2 regions of the Variovorax palleresanus genome follow, and region 2 is predicted to be linked to the other one. Evidence: riboswitches for the same ligand, from Rfam matches in the RefSeq annotation. Region 2 holds a riboswitch; the other holds the start of a gene.

Region 1 (7,380 bases), 810 kb from region 2:
CAGAAGCCACACGGCCACCGAATAGAAGCAGAACCAGCCCGCCGCGCGCACGGCGGCCGAGCGCTTCCACAGCACGCTGAAGGGCGCCAAAAACACGGCCCAGATCAGCGCGTTGGGTCGCGCCGCATGGTCGCGCACGTCGGCCACCTGCTGCACGTAGTCGGCCGGAATCCACTCCGTGAAACCGAACACGCGCGCACCGATCGGGTTGAACGGATCGCCGGTCATGACCGCGTTGCGCGCGTACCAGTACACGCACGGAACCAGAAAGCAGAGGAGCGCCAGCGCCCAGGCCTTGGGCCGGCGCTCATGCCAGACGACGAACAGCGCCACCAGCGGCAAAAAGGTGAGTGCCTGGTACTTCGAACCCGCGGCCACGCCGAGGCAGAACGCCGCCAGGCCGAGCCAGCGCATGCCGCCCTGCACCGGCTGCGATTCGCGCCACCACCACAGCGCCACGCAGGCGCCGAGCACGAAGAGCGCCACGCCCATGTCGATCAGCGCATTCGAATAGTCGCCGATGCCGATCCAGATGGCCGTGCCGATCAAGGCCGTGAGCCGGTTGGTGTTCTTGATGCCGAGGCGCAAGACCATGACCGACGAAAGCACACCCGCCAGCGCATTGAGAAAATGCGGCAGCACGTCGTCGCCCACCTGCAGCGCGGCGGCATAGAGCAGGTTGTAGTTGTACGGAAACCAGGGGTAGCGCAGCCACTCGTGGATGCCCAGGGAGCCCTGCTGCGCCACCTGTCGCGCATAGGGCAGGTGGTACATCAGCTCGTCGAAGGCGGCGGGTGGCGCGAGCGGCGCAACCAGCGCGGGCAGCGCCACCAGGCCCAGCGCGATGGCCGCGATCTTGTCGGCGCGGGTCCATGGCGCGGCGGGCGCCACGGCCAGAGCGCGAACCGTGCGGACGTCGCGCCACCAGGGCCGCAACTGCAGGGCGGCGGCCACCACGCCGGCAACGATCAGCGCCACCGTCGCACCGGTCTTGAACGCGCCGAAGATCGCCAGCACCTGGAAGGCGCAGATGAAGAGGCCGACGCCCAGGGTCGCGGCCATCGCCGCTTCGAGCCAGGCGTCACGCCGGGTCGGCGGCGAAAGGCGCGCCAGCAGCGCGCGCCCGAAACCCCAGCAGGCAAGGACAAAGACAGCCAATGCCGCGTAGTGCGCGGCGGCAAACATCAACTTCTGAATAACAACTCCCGGCGCCGGTCGGCCATGCCGGCCGGCAGGTTCAAAGATTCGGCGCCAGCAGGCGCTCGAGGTCGGATTCGCTCTCCTTGCGCCGCGCCGCCTGGTCCTGCAATTGATCGTGCCCGATCTTGCCGACATTGAAGTACGTCGACTCGGGATGGCTCAGGTAGAAGCCGCTCACGCTGGCGGCGGGCATCATAGCGAGGCTTTCGGTCAGCGTCATGCCAATGTCCGCGCAACCCAGAAGGTCGAACATCGGGCGCTTCACGCTGTGGTCGGGGCAGGCGGGGTAGCCGGGCGCGGGGCGGATGCCGCGGTATTTCTCGGCAATCATCTCCTCGTTGCTCAGGCCCTCTTCCGGCGCATAGCCCCAGAGGTCGGTGCGCGCGCGGTGGTGCAGCGACTCGGCAAAGGCCTCGGCCAGCCGGTCGGCCAGGGCCTTGAGCATGATGGCGGAGTAGTCGTCGAGGTCGTCGATGAAGTACTTCTCCTTCTTCTCGACCCCCAGTCCCGCCGTGACCGCGAACACGCCCACGTAGTCTTTCAGCCCGCTGTCCTTCGGCGCGACGAAATCGGCGAGGCAGCGGCTGGGCCGCATCACGCCGTCGATCACCTGCTTCTCGGTCTGCTGGCGCATGCCGTACCAGGTCATGGCGACCTCGCTGCGCGTCTCGTCGGTGTAGAGCTCGATGTCGTCGTCGTTCACCGTGTTGGCGGGCCAGAAGCCGACGATGCCGCTGGCGCTGAGCCAGCGGCCTTCGATCAGGCGCTTGAGCATGCGCTGGCCGTCTGCATACACGCGCACGGCCTCGGTGCCGACGACCTCGTCCTTCAGGATGGCTGGGAACGGGCCCGCGAGGTCCCAGGTCTGGAAGAAGGGGCCCCAGTCGATGTACTTGGCGAGCTCGGTCAAATCGAAGTTCTTGAACACGCGGCGGCCGATGAACTTGGGCACGGGCGGCGTGTAGTTTGTCCAGTCGATCGGCGTCTTGTTGGCGCGCACCTTGGCCAGCGGCCACATCGGCACCTGCTTCTTGTTGGCGTGCTGCGTGCGCACCTTCTCGTAGTCGGCGTTGATCTCGTCGATGTACGCGGTGGCCTGCTCCGACAGCAGCGACTGCGCCACGCTCACGCTGCGGGAAGCATCGGGCACGTAGACCACCGGGCCTTCGTAGTGCGGCGCAATCTTCACGGCGGTGTGCACGCGGCTGGTGGTGGCGCCGCCGATCAGGAGCGGAATCTTCTTGATGCGGAAGTGGTCGTCCTTCTGCATCTCGCCGGCCACGTACTGCATTTCTTCCAGGCTCGGCGTGATGAGGCCCGAGAGGCCCACGATGTCCGCGCCCTCGACCTTCGCCCGGGCGAGGATCTCGTGGCACGGGACCATCACGCCCATGTTCACCACTTCGAAGTTGTTGCACTGGAGCACCACGGTGACGATGTTCTTGCCGATGTCGTGCACGTCGCCCTTCACGGTGGCGATGATGATCTTGCCCTTGGTGCGCACGTCGCGGCCCGCGGCCTCGTCCTGGCGCTTTTCTTCCTCGATGTAGGGAATGAGGTGGGCCACGGCCGACTTCATCACGCGCGCCGACTTCACCACCTGCGGCAGGAACATCTTGCCCTGGCCGAACAGGTCGCCCACGATGTTCATGCCGTCCATCAGCGGTCCTTCGATCACGTGCAGCGGACGGCCGCCCTTGGCAAGGATCTGCTGGTAGGCCTCTTCGGTGTCTTCGACGATGAAGTCGGTGATGCCGTGCACCATGGCGTGCGACAGGCGCTGGTTGACGTGCACCGGATGCTCCGGCGTGCCGCGCCATTCGAGCTTCTTGCTGTCGTCCTTGGCGCCGCTCTTGGCGGTTTCGGCCACTTCGACGAGGCGCTCGCCAGCATCGGAGCGGCGGTTGAGCACCACGTCTTCGACGCGCTCGCGCAGGGTCGGCTCGAGGTCGTCATACACGCCGACCATGCCGGCGTTGACGATGCCCATGTCCATGCCCGCCTTGATCGCGTGGTACAGAAACACGGTGTGGATGGCTTCGCGCACCGGGTCGTTGCCGCGGAAGCTGAAGCTCACGTTGCTCACGCCGCCCGACACCTTGGCGCCCGGCAGGTTCTGCTTGATCCAGCGCACCGCGTTGATGAAGTCGACCGCGTAGTTGTCGTGCTCCTCGATGCCGGTGGCAATCGCGAAGATGTTGGGGTCGAAGATGATGTCCTCGGGCGGAAAGCCCACCTCGTCCACCAGGATGCGGTAGGCCCGCTCGCAGATCTCGATCTTGCGCTCGTAGGTGTCGGCCTGGCCCTTCTCGTCGAAGGCCATGACCACCGCGGCGGCGCCATAGCGCCTCACGAGCTTGGCCTCGTGCTTGAACTTGTCGACCCCCTCCTTCATGGAGATGGAGTTGACGATGCCCTTGCCCTGGATGCAGCGCAGGCCCGCCTCGATGACCTCCCACTTGGAGCTGTCGACCATCACCGGCACGCGCGCGATGTCGGGCTCGCTCGCAATCAGGTTCAGGAAGCGGACCATCGCGGCCTTGCTGTCGAGCATGGCCTCGTCCATGTTGATGTCGATCACCTGCGCGCCGTTCTCGACCTGCTGGCGCGCCACGGCCAGGGCCTCTTCGAACTGGCCGTTCAGGATCATTCGCGCGAAAGCCTTGGAACCGGTGACGTTGGTGCGCTCGCCGATGTTGACGAACAGCGATCCGGCATCGATGGCCACCGGCTCGAGGCCGGACAGCTTCATCGGTGGAACGGAGGGCGTGGGAACATCGCTCATTGGGGGGCTCACCTGTGCAGGAAAAAACGTCAGGTGAGCGTCGTTTGCGGCTTGCGCCCCGGCGGACGGGGCGCCTTCCAAGCCTGACGGCGGGCCTGTTGACTTGGGCCGCCGCTGCAACGCTCCTTGGAAGGGAGCGCAATTTTACCGGCTGCGGCAAGGGCCGCGGCCCTGAGGGATGTTCAGGCCCCCTGCCCGGCCACGGACGCTGGCCTCCGGGGCGCGGCCGAAGCCGGCAGCCCGAACACCCGGTCGAAGGCCCAGTTGAAGACGAAGGTGTAGACCAGGAAGAACACCACCAGTCCCAGGTCCATCACCAGCGCCTGCCAGAGCGACACGCCCAAGCCCCAGGCAAAGAGCGGCACCAGGAAGGCGATCAGCCCGCCCTCGAAGCCGATGGCATGCGCAACGCGCCGGCGCACGCTGCGCCCGCCCACCGCCTGGCGCGACTCCCAGCGCTCGAACAAGGCATTGAAAACTAGGTTCCAGATCACCGCGATGACCGAGGCGGCCACCGCCAGCACACCGGAATGCCCGAGCCCGGCGTCCGTCATCAGCGCCAGGCCGGCACTGGCGGCCACGATGGCGATCCCTTCGTAAAGGGTGATGTAAACGACTCGACGCTGAAACCCCTGCATGGCTCTGTTCTCCGGCGGTTCAAAAGGCAATGGCTGGACTTTATTTGCTGTTTACTGATATAAAAAGTTAACTTGTTTCAGTTTTATTGATAGATTGGGCGCTCATGGCCTTCTCCAGCGACAACGTCGAAGTCTTCCTGGCCGTGATCGACCACGGCTCCTTTTCGGCCGCGGCGCGCGCGCTGCGCAAGGTGCCGTCGGCCGTGAGCATGGCCATTGCCAACCTCGAGGCCGAACTGGCCCTGCCCCTGTTCGACCGCAGTGGCCGCGAGCCGCAGCCGACCGCCGCCGCCCGTTCGCTGGAGCCGCAGGCGCGGCTCCTGGCGGCCCAGCTCAAGCAATTGCAGGTTCAGGCCCTGGCGCTTACCCAGGGGCTCGAAAACCGCCTCACGCTGGCGATTGCGCCCGAGCTGCTGGCCGCACCCTGGAGCGGACCGCTGGCCGCATTGGCCGAGGAATATCCGCTGCTGCAGGTCGAGGTGCTGGCCGCCCCCCAGGCCGATGCGCTGGCGCTGCTGCACAGCGGCCGCGCGCAGCTGGCGCTGGTGTTCGAGCGCCCGAGCCTCGACGGCCGCGAAGGTTTCCAGGAAGTGGGCAGCGACACCATGGTGGCCGTGATGGCGCCCAACCACCCCGTGCTGCTGGCGGCCGCCGGCGAGCGCCTGCGCGAAGAGCACCTCACGAACACCCGGCAGATCGTGGTGGCAGGGCGCGACCTTGCGACGAGCGACCCGCGCTTCGTGTTCGCGCGCCATGTCTGGCGCACCGACAACGCGCTGGCCGCGCTGAGCCTGATCACCGCCGGCCTGGGCTGGGGCTGGCTGCCGCGCAACTTTGCCAAGCCCCACGTGGCCGCCGGCGCGCTGGTCGAGATCCCGTTCGAGAACCTCAGCAACGGGCTGGACCTGTGGGTCGACGTGGTGTGGTCGCGGGAGCGGCCGCTGGGCCTGGGGGCGCAGCGCTTCGTGGCGCTGATTGCGCGCGATCGCCAGGCCGCGGCGGGCCTTGCGGCTCCTGGTTAGCTAGTCGCGATGGCCGTGGCCGCCGCCCTTGCCTCCGCCGCCACCGTGGCCTCCCCCATGGCCGCCACCCTTGCCGCCGCCTTCATCGCCGCGCTGCTTGCGCCCGCCTCCGCCGCCATCAGGCCGCCCGCCGCCCTGATGCATTTGCGGTTGGCCGGGCGGTGGTCCGGGCCGGATTGCCGGCTGGGGCCGGGGCGGCTTGAAGCCGGGGTCCGCAGGCGGACGGTAGCCTGGGCCCGGATGCGGCGCGCGGTAGCCGGGACCGGGTTGCGGCCGGACGCCGGGCGCCGGCTGGGGTTTGAAGCCCGGTCCCGGCCACGGCTTGGGCTGCCAGGCCGGACGCACGGGCGGCGGCGGCTGCCAACCGGGCACCGGCGGAGGCGGCGGCCGGCCGCCCCACCAGCGCCTTTCGCCATACCAGGGCCGGTCGCGGTAGTAGTCCGCCCAGTAGCTGCCGATCACGAAGGTCACGATCGGCACGCCGATCACCGCGCCATAGGTCGCCAGCGGTACGCGCCGCTCCTGGTAGGCGTAGTCGAGGCTCCTGGCCCAGACCCAGCCACGTCCGCCGTCGGGCAGCACCACGTCGCACCAGCTGTAGCCCCCGGTGCAGCCGATCACGTCGAGCGGCTGGCCCGGCGCCAGCCGCGCCACCAGCGGATAGTCGCCAGAGGGGCCGGCCCGCAGGTTGACGGCGCCGCGCGTGAGGGCCTGCTGCGCCGAGGCCGCAAGCGGCAAGGCCAAGGCGATGGCGCCGATGCCGATCCAGCGCATGGGGAGTTTGTTGTTCATGATGGGCTTCCTTTGCGCAGCCAGCCTAGGCGGCAGCCCGAATGCCGTCAATCAGCCGAGGGCGCGACAGCGCCAGTGTCCCCTTCGTGAAACACCGCGGAACCGGCTCCGCCGGGCCGCTGGTGTTGCCCCCGGCAGGGGGTTGGCGTAGCGACACGAAGTGCGCGAAGACTGGGGGCGAGCCAGTTACGCTGCTTCGCGGTAGAAGCGAGCGTTGCTGTTCAACAGCCGTCCCGGCACCGGCGCCACGGCCTTGCCGATGGCCGCGATGTGGTCCGGCGTGGTGCCGCAGCAGCCACCGACGATGTTCACCAGCCCTTCGGCCGCGAACTCGTGCAGCAGCCGCGAGGTGACGTCGGGCGTCTCGTCGAAGCCGGTCTCGCTCATCGGATTGGGCAGGCCGGCGTTCGGGTAGCAGCTGATGAAGGTGTCGCCCGCCACCTTCGCCAGCTCCTGGATGTACGGGCGCATCAGCGCCGCGCCCAGCGCGCAGTTAAGGCCAATGGCCAGCGGCTGCGCATGGCGCACGCTGTGCCAGAAGGCGGTCACTGTCTGGCCGCTCAGGATGCGGCCGGACGCGTCGGTCACGGTGCCGCTGATGATCAGCGGCAGGCGCTGGCCGCTGTTGTCGAAATACTCGTCCACCGCGAACAGCGCGGCCTTGGCGTTGAGCGTGTCGAAGATCGTCTCGACCAGGATCACGTCGGCACCGCCTTCGACCAGCGCCTCGGTCTGGTCGTAGTAGGCCGCGCGCAGCTGCTCGAAATCGACGTTGCGCGCACCCGGGTCGTTCACGTCGGGGCTGATGCTCGCGGTCTTGGGCGTCGGGCCCAGGGCGCCGGCCACGAAGCGCGGCTTGTCCGGCGTGCTGAACTTGTCGCAGGCCGCGCGTGCGAGCTTGGCCGATTCGAGGTTCATCTCGCGCGCAAGATGCGCCATCTTG
Region 2 (7,380 bases):
GCTGGCGTTTGGGCATCGGCCGCTTCGACCCCGGAGCCACCGCAACGCATGCCTTCGCGGTCGATGATGGTCAGCGCGACTTGCTTGATGCCGAGCCCGATCAGCCCGATGCGCTCGGCCGCGGCGCGGCTCAGGTCGATGATGCGGCCCTGCGCATAAGGCCCACGGTCCGTGATGCGCACCAGCACCTCGCTGCCGTTGACCAGGCTGCGCACGCAGACACGGGTATTGAACGGCAAGGTCTTGTGGGCCGCCGTCAGGGCCGTCATGTCGAAACGCTCGCCGCTCGCGGTCTTGCGCTGGTGGAACGGAATGCCATACCAGGACGCCCCGCCGCGCTCGAAGATCTCGCGGGGGCCATCGCCCGGCACGCCGTCGTCGGGCCCCAACTCGCCGGTACCCGACACGGTCAGGTCGTAGCGCACCGAAGGCACGTTCGATCGGGCCGGCGCACCCGGGGGAACAGCCAACTGGCGCGGCAGGGGCAGGAGCTTGGCGTCCTTGTCTGCCTGCCCGCCCTCGGTGGCGGGAGGCATGGCACAGCCGGCCAGCGCGCAAGCTGCCGCCACGAGCGCGACGCGAAACGCCGCGCGCAGCGAACACCCTGCTCCTGCACGCACCCCCTTCAACCGAGGCGCTCCAATACCGCCAGCGTCGCCGTCGACTGGTTCATCGTGTAGAAGTGCAGCGCCGGTGCGCCGCCGTCGCAGAGGCGCGCGCAAAGGTCGGTCACCACGTCGAGGCCGAAGGCCTTGATGGATGCCGTGTCGTCGCCAAAGCCCTGCAGCCGCAGGCGGATCCAGCGCGGGATCTCGGCGCCGCAGGCATCCGAGAAGCGCATGAGCTGCGTCGAGCTGGTGATCGGCATGATGCCAGGCACGATGGGCGTGTCGAGGCCGAGCTTGCGGGCCTCGTCGACAAAGCGAAAGTAGGCTTCAGGGCTGAAGAAGTACTGCGTGATCGCCGAATCGGCGCCGGCCTTCATCTTGGCGGCAAAGGCTTGCAGGTCGGCTTCGGGCGAGCGCGCTTGCGGATGCACCTCGGGATAGCACGCCACCTCGATGTGGAAATCGCGGCCGGTCTCTTCGCGGATGAAGGCCACGAGGTCGCTCGCATACAGGAACTCGCCGCCGATGCCGTAGCCGCTCGGCAGGTCGCCGCGCAACGCCACAAGGCGCTTCACGCCCATGGCCTTGAGCTCGGCCAGCTGCTCGCGCACCGTGGCCCGCGTGGCGCCGATGCACGAGAAGTGGCTCGCGGCATCCACGCCTTCGGACAGGATCTCGCGCACCGCACCGAAAGTGCCCTGGTGCGTGGAGCCGCCCGCGCCGTAGGTGACCGAGCAGAACTCGGGCTTGCGCGCATACAGCTGCTGGCGCACCGCGCGCAGCTTGACCGCGCCTTCGGGCGTCTTGGTCGGAAAGAATTCGAAACTGAGTGGAAGGCGCACCTGCGTCTCCTCAAGAGCCATCCGCGCCAACAGCGCGCACGGCGTGAATGAAAAACTCACGGTTGCCGTCGCCACCGGCAATGGGGCTGTCGAACCATTGCAGCACACGCAGATCGAGCGCCTCGCAGGCATCGCGCAAGCGCTTTTCGACCACCGCATACATCGACGCGTCGCGCACGATGCCGCCCTTGCCGACCTGCCCCGGCTGCAGTTCGAACTGCGGCTTGACCAGCATCAGCAGGTGGCCGTCGTCGGCCAGGAATGGCACCACGGCCGGCAGCACCAACGTTTGCGAGATGAACGACAGATCGCCGACGATGAGGTCGAAGCGCAGCTCGGAAGGCTCTTCGCCTTCTTCCTGAAGGTCGTCCGGCGACAAAGCTCGCGCATTGACGCCCTCGATGGCAACCACGCGTTCGTCCTCGCGCAGCCGCGCATGCAGCTGCCCGTGGCCCACGTCCACGCCCACCACCTTCGCTGCGCCGCTTTGCAGCAGGCAGTCGGTGAAGCCGCCGGTCGACTGGCCGACGTCCAGGCACAGCTTGCCCGCTGCATCCACACCGCTGGCCGCCAGCGCGCCTTCGAGCTTGAGTCCGCCGCGCGAGACGTACCGCGCCTCGGCCGCGTCGTCGAGCTCGAGCTCGGCGGACTCGGGCACCTCGTCGCGATTCTTCACGACCGAGCGCCACGCGTCTGCGGTGCCCGCATCGCGCCACCGCATGCCGCCGGCAATCAGCCGCACGGCCTGCGAGCGCGACGCGGCAAGGCCGCGTTCGACCAGCAATTGATCGGCGCGCATCAGTACCGGTACGTGTCCGCCTTGTACGGACCCGCTTTGTCGACGCCGATGTAGGCGGCCTGCTCGTCGGTCAGCTCGGTGAGCATGGCGCCGACCTTCTTCAGGTGCAGGCGCGCAACCTTCTCGTCGAGGTGCTTGGGCAGCACGTAGACCTTGCCGGCCTGGTAGGCGTCGGGCTTGGTGAAGAGCTCGATCTGCGCGATGGTCTGGTTCGCGAAGGACGAAGACATCACGAAGCTCGGGTGGCCCGTGCCGCAGCCCAGGTTCACGAGGCGGCCCTTGGCCAGCAGGATGATCTTCTTGCCGTCGGGGAACTTGATGTGGTCGACCTGCGGCTTGATCTCTTCCCACTCGTACTTTTCGATCGACGCCACGTCGATCTCGTTGTCGAAGTGGCCGATGTTGCAGACGATGGCCTGGTCCTTCATCTTGACCATGGTGTCATGCGTGATGACGTCCTTGTTGCCGGTGGTGGTCACGAAGATGTCGGCCTTGTCGGCAGCGTATTCCATCGTCACGACCTTGTAGCCTTCCATCGCGGCCTGCAGGGCGTTGATCGGGTCGATTTCGGTGACCCAGACTTGTGCCGACAGTGCGCGCAGGGCCTGGGCCGAGCCCTTGCCCACGTCGCCGTAGCCGGCCACGCAGGCCACCTTGCCGGCAATCATCACGTCGGTGGCGCGCTTGATGCCGTCCACCAGCGATTCGCGGCAACCGTACAGGTTGTCGAACTTGCTCTTGGTGACCGAGTCGTTCACGTTGATGGCGCGGAACAGCAGCGTGCCCTTGGCGCTCATCTCGTTCAGGCGGTGCACGCCGGTCGTCGTTTCTTCGGTCACGCCGATGATCTCGGCCGACTTGCGGGTGTACCAGGTCGCATCGACCGCCAGCTTGGCCTTGATGGCCGCGTAGAGGATGCGTTCTTCCTCGCTGGTCGGGTTGGCGAGCACGCCCAGGTCTTTTTCGGCGCGCTGGCCCAGGTGCATCAGCAGCGTCGCGTCGCCGCCGTCGTCCAGGATCATGTTCGGGCCTTCGCCCGTCGAACCCTTGGGGCCGAAGTCGAAGATGGCGTGGGTGTAGTCCCAGTAGTCCTTCAGCGACTCGCCCTTGATCGCGAACACCGGCGTGCCGGCGGCGGCGATGGCGGCGGCGGCATGGTCCTGCGTGGAGAAAATATTGCACGAAGCCCAGCGCACGGTGGCGCCGAGCGCCTGCAGCGTCTCGATCAGCACGGCGGTCTGGATCGTCATGTGCAGCGAGCCCGTGATGCGCGCGCCCTTCAGCGGCTGCGCCTTCGAGAACTCTTCGCGGATGGCCATCAGGCCGGGCATCTCGGTTTCCGCAATGCGGATTTCCTTGCGGCCCCAGGCGGCCAGCGACAGGTCGGCAATCGCCTGGTCGGCGGTGGAAACGGGGGTGGGCTTGAGAACAGCGCTCATGAGAACTCCAACAAAGCTAGTTTGAAAGGTGCCACTGCGTTCGGGGGAAAAGACTCACCGCGAGAACAGCGGGTGAGCGTGGTTGCGATGTGGTCCGAGCCTCACGCCTGACGGCGCTGCAACGCTCCTCGGAACCGCGGATTGTAGACGGGCGGGCAAGGCGAGCCAATCGCCGGGATATCCCATATCCCGGAAAGCGCGTTTCGCCAACCAAGGGAAATCCCGCAGGCAAATTTTCAGGCCGGGCACCTCCGCAATGCCCGCCCGGCGTATCGTGGCAGCGGACTTTGCCGTCCGGCCGGTCCTTGCATCCCTCACCGTTCACACGACACCAGGAGATACCGCACCATGGCCACTGCCAAGAAAGCCGCCGCGAAGAAAACCACTGACAGCAGCAACAACAGCAGCACCAAGACGGAGGCCCCTGGTGCCGCCGACATGCTCAATCCAATGAAGAATCTCAAGGCCATGACCGACCGGCTGCAGGAGCTCAACCTGACCGGCGGCGCGAGCAAGCTGCTCGAGAGCGGCCAGAAGGACCTTCAGGCACTGATGCAGGCCAACGAAAAGTCCTACCAGGGCCTGCAGACCGTGGTGCAGCGGCAGACCGAGATGATCAAGAGCGCCATCGCCGAGTGGCAGACGGCCGCCAAGGAGATGCCCGGCAAGGACCCCAAGGCCAACCTCGCCAAGCTCGACGAGCTCGGCCGCCAGTCGTTCCAGCGCGCCATCGACGACATCAAGGAACTCGCCAACCTCGCCGCCAAGTCGCAGGCCGATGCCTTCGAACTGGTGCGCCAGCGCATCCAGGCCAATGTGGACGAAGTGACCAAGATGCTGAAGCGCAAGTAAGGCGTTTTCGGCGGCTCGGGCGGGCGGCCCGGGACCGCCCTTCTAAAATCGGGCATTCCCCTGCAGATTGCCCACCTTGTCTTTTCTTGCCGAAACCCGCCGCCGCCGCACCTTTGCGATCATTTCCCACCCTGACGCCGGCAAGACCACGCTGACCGAAAAGCTGCTGCTTTTCTCCGGCGCGATCCAGATCGCCGGCTCGGTGAAGGCGCGCAAGGCCTCGCGCCATGCCACCTCCGACTGGATGGAAATCGAGAAGCAGCGCGGCATCTCGGTGGCCTCGTCGGTCATGCAGATGCTGTACCGCGACCACGTGATCAACCTGCTCGACACGCCCGGCCACAAGGACTTTTCGGAAGACACCTACCGCGTGCTCACGGCCGTCGACTCGGCGCTGATGGTGATCGACGCCGCCAACGGCGTGGAATCGCAGACGCGCCGGCTGATCGAGGTTTGCCGCCAGCGCGACACGCCCATCATCACCTTCGTCAACAAGATGGACCGTGAGGTGCGAGAGCCGCTCGACATCCTGGACGAGGTGGAGCGCGAACTCGGCATGCCCTGCGTGCCCATGACCTGGCCCGTGGGCCAGGGCAAGTCGTTCCGCGGCATCATGAACCTGCGCACGCAGGCGATGACGGTGTTCGAGTCGGGCAGCGAGCGGCTGCCGCACGACTTCGAGACCATTCCGCTCTCGGAGCGCGACACGCTGACCAAGCGCTTCGGCGCCGATTTCGAATCCGCCATGGACAGCATGGAGCTGGCCACCGGCGCCTCGCCCACCTGGGACCGCGAGGCCTTCCTGGCCGGCAAGCAAACGCCCGTGTTCTTCGGCTCCGGCGTGAACAACTTCGGCGTGATGGAAGTGCTCGATGCGCTGGTCGACCTCGCGCCCTCGCCGCAGTCGCGCACCAGCACCACGATGGTCAACCGCCAACCGGTGGTGAAGGAGATCCAGCCCGAGGACAGGGACTTCGCGGGCGTGGTGTTCAAGGTGCAGGCCAACATGGACGCCAACCATCGCGACCGCATCGCCTTCGTGCGCATGGCCTCGGGCAAGTACACGCCGGGCATGAAGCTCAAGGTGCAGCGCACCTCGAAGGAGCTGCGGCCCACCAGCGTGGTCACGTTCATGAGCCAGCGCCGCGAAGCGGTCGAAGAGGCTTATGCGGGCGACATCGTGGGCTTCACCACCCACGGCGGCGTGCAGCTGGGCGACACCATCACCGACGGCGCGAGCCTGCAGTTCACCGGCCTGCCCTTCTTCGCGCCAGAGCTGTTCATGACCGTGATTCTGAAGAATCCGCTGCGCACCAAGCAGCTGCAGCAGGGGCTGGCCCAGCTCGGCGAAGAAGGCGCCATCCAGGTGTTCCGTCCCGAGATCGGCGGACCGATGCTGCTGGGCGCCGTCGGGCAGCTGCAGTTCGAAGTGGTGCAGCACCGCCTGAAGGCCGAGTACGACGCCGACGTGCGGCTCGAAGGCTGCCAGTACACCGGCGCGCGCTGGATCACGGCCGACACGCCGGCCGAGCTGCGCGAGTTCGTCAACGCCTATCCGCAGCGCATGGCGAAGGACGCAGCCGACACGCTGGCTTTCCTGTGCACCTCGCCGTATGACGTGCGATTGGCGCAGGAGCGCTTTCCGAAGATTCACTTCCATCCGCTGCGGGAGCATGCGGGGTTGGCGCTGCAGAGTGCCGGCTGAGCCAGGCATGCGCCAGCCGACCTCGCTGCCCCACTCGCCCCATCATCTGCTGCCGCTGGCGCAGTGGGCGGCAGCTGCGCGCAGCAATCTGATCGGCGTGTTCACCGACATCGACGACACCCTCACCACCGAAGGCGCCATCACGCCCGATGCGCTGAAGGCGCTGGGCGATCTGAAAGCGGCCGGCCTTCACGTCGTGGCCATCACCGGCCGCCCCGTGGGCTGGAGCGTGCCCTTCGTTTCCGCATGGCCCGTCGACTCCATCGTGGCGGAGAACGGCGCCGTCGCCCTGCTGCCCGTGCCAGGCGGCAAGCTGCAAAAGCGCTACCAGCAGGACGCGGCAACCCGCGCCGCCAACTTCGATCGCATGCAGGCCGTGCTGGCGCGCATCGAGCGCGAGATCCCTGGCGCCGGCCGCGCCACCGACTCGCCGGGCCGCGAGACCGACATCGCCATCGACCACAGCGAGTTCGTGCAGCTGAGCGAAGAGACCATCGCCCAAGTCGTGGCCCTGATGCGCAGCGAAGGCATGCACGCCACGGTCAGCAGCATCCACATCAACGGCTGGTACGGCGACAACGACAAGCTCGAAGGCGCGCGCTGGATCGTGCGCGAACTCTGGGGCCGCACGCTCGACGACGAGATCGGGCGCTGGGCCTATGTGGGCGACTCCACCAACGACCAGTTGATGTTTCGCACCTTCGCTCACAGCATCGGCGTGGCGAACGTGGCGCGCTTCGTGCCGCAGCTGGAGCATCTGCCACGCTACGTGACCGAGGGCGAGCGCGGCGCGGGGTTCGCCGAAGCGGCGCGCGCCATTCTCTCGGCCCGCGCTACTCGCTGACCGGCAGGCTGCGCGCGTTGCGGCGCAGCACTGCCCATTGGCGCCAGATGCCGAAGGCCGCGATCAGCAGCAGCACCGCCGCATAACCTTCCACCGTGTTCAGCAGGCCGAGCGGCTTCACCAGGAAGCCCGCCAGCATCGCGGGCAGGCTGAACGCGAGGTAGCAGACCACGAAGATGGCGGCGAAGAGTTCGCCGCGCTCGTGCGAATCGGCGAGCGGCGCCAGCGTCTGCACCAGCGCCGAGAACGCGCCGCCGAAGCCCAGGCCCGCGATCGCGGTGCCGACGAAGA

Evidence for each region. A riboswitch is a leader RNA that binds a small molecule or an ion and turns the genes downstream of it on or off. The one in region 2 is predicted to bind S-adenosylhomocysteine.
Region 1: another riboswitch for S-adenosylhomocysteine. It lies ahead of metH (methionine synthase); the one in region 2 lies ahead of ahcY (adenosylhomocysteinase).

The regions. Positions count from the first base shown of each region.
Region 1 is NZ_JBJNVP010000002.1:2,732,228-2,739,607, reverse strand. Features, by position in the region: gene ACJ7Z0_RS16870 (ArnT family glycosyltransferase) at 1-1,185, opposite strand, end outside; gene metH (methionine synthase) at 1,238-3,985, opposite strand; S-adenosyl-L-homocysteine riboswitch at 4,014-4,119, opposite strand; gene ACJ7Z0_RS16860 (PACE efflux transporter) at 4,168-4,623, opposite strand; gene ACJ7Z0_RS16855 (LysR family transcriptional regulator) at 4,728-5,645, shown strand; gene ACJ7Z0_RS16850 (SH3 domain-containing protein) at 5,646-6,437, opposite strand; gene ACJ7Z0_RS16845 (homocysteine S-methyltransferase family protein) at 6,624-7,380, opposite strand, start outside.
Region 2 is NZ_JBJNVP010000002.1:1,925,580-1,932,959, forward strand. Features, by position in the region: gene ACJ7Z0_RS12920 (septal ring lytic transglycosylase RlpA family protein) at 1-536, opposite strand, end outside; gene metF (methylenetetrahydrofolate reductase [NAD(P)H]) at 626-1,450, opposite strand; gene ACJ7Z0_RS12930 (TlyA family RNA methyltransferase) at 1,461-2,249, opposite strand; gene ahcY (adenosylhomocysteinase) at 2,249-3,688, opposite strand; S-adenosyl-L-homocysteine riboswitch at 3,756-3,824, opposite strand; gene phaP (TIGR01841 family phasin) at 4,037-4,540, shown strand; gene ACJ7Z0_RS12945 (peptide chain release factor 3) at 4,617-6,245, shown strand; gene ACJ7Z0_RS12950 (HAD-IIB family hydrolase) at 6,253-7,089, shown strand; gene ACJ7Z0_RS12955 (MFS transporter) at 7,079-7,380, opposite strand, start outside.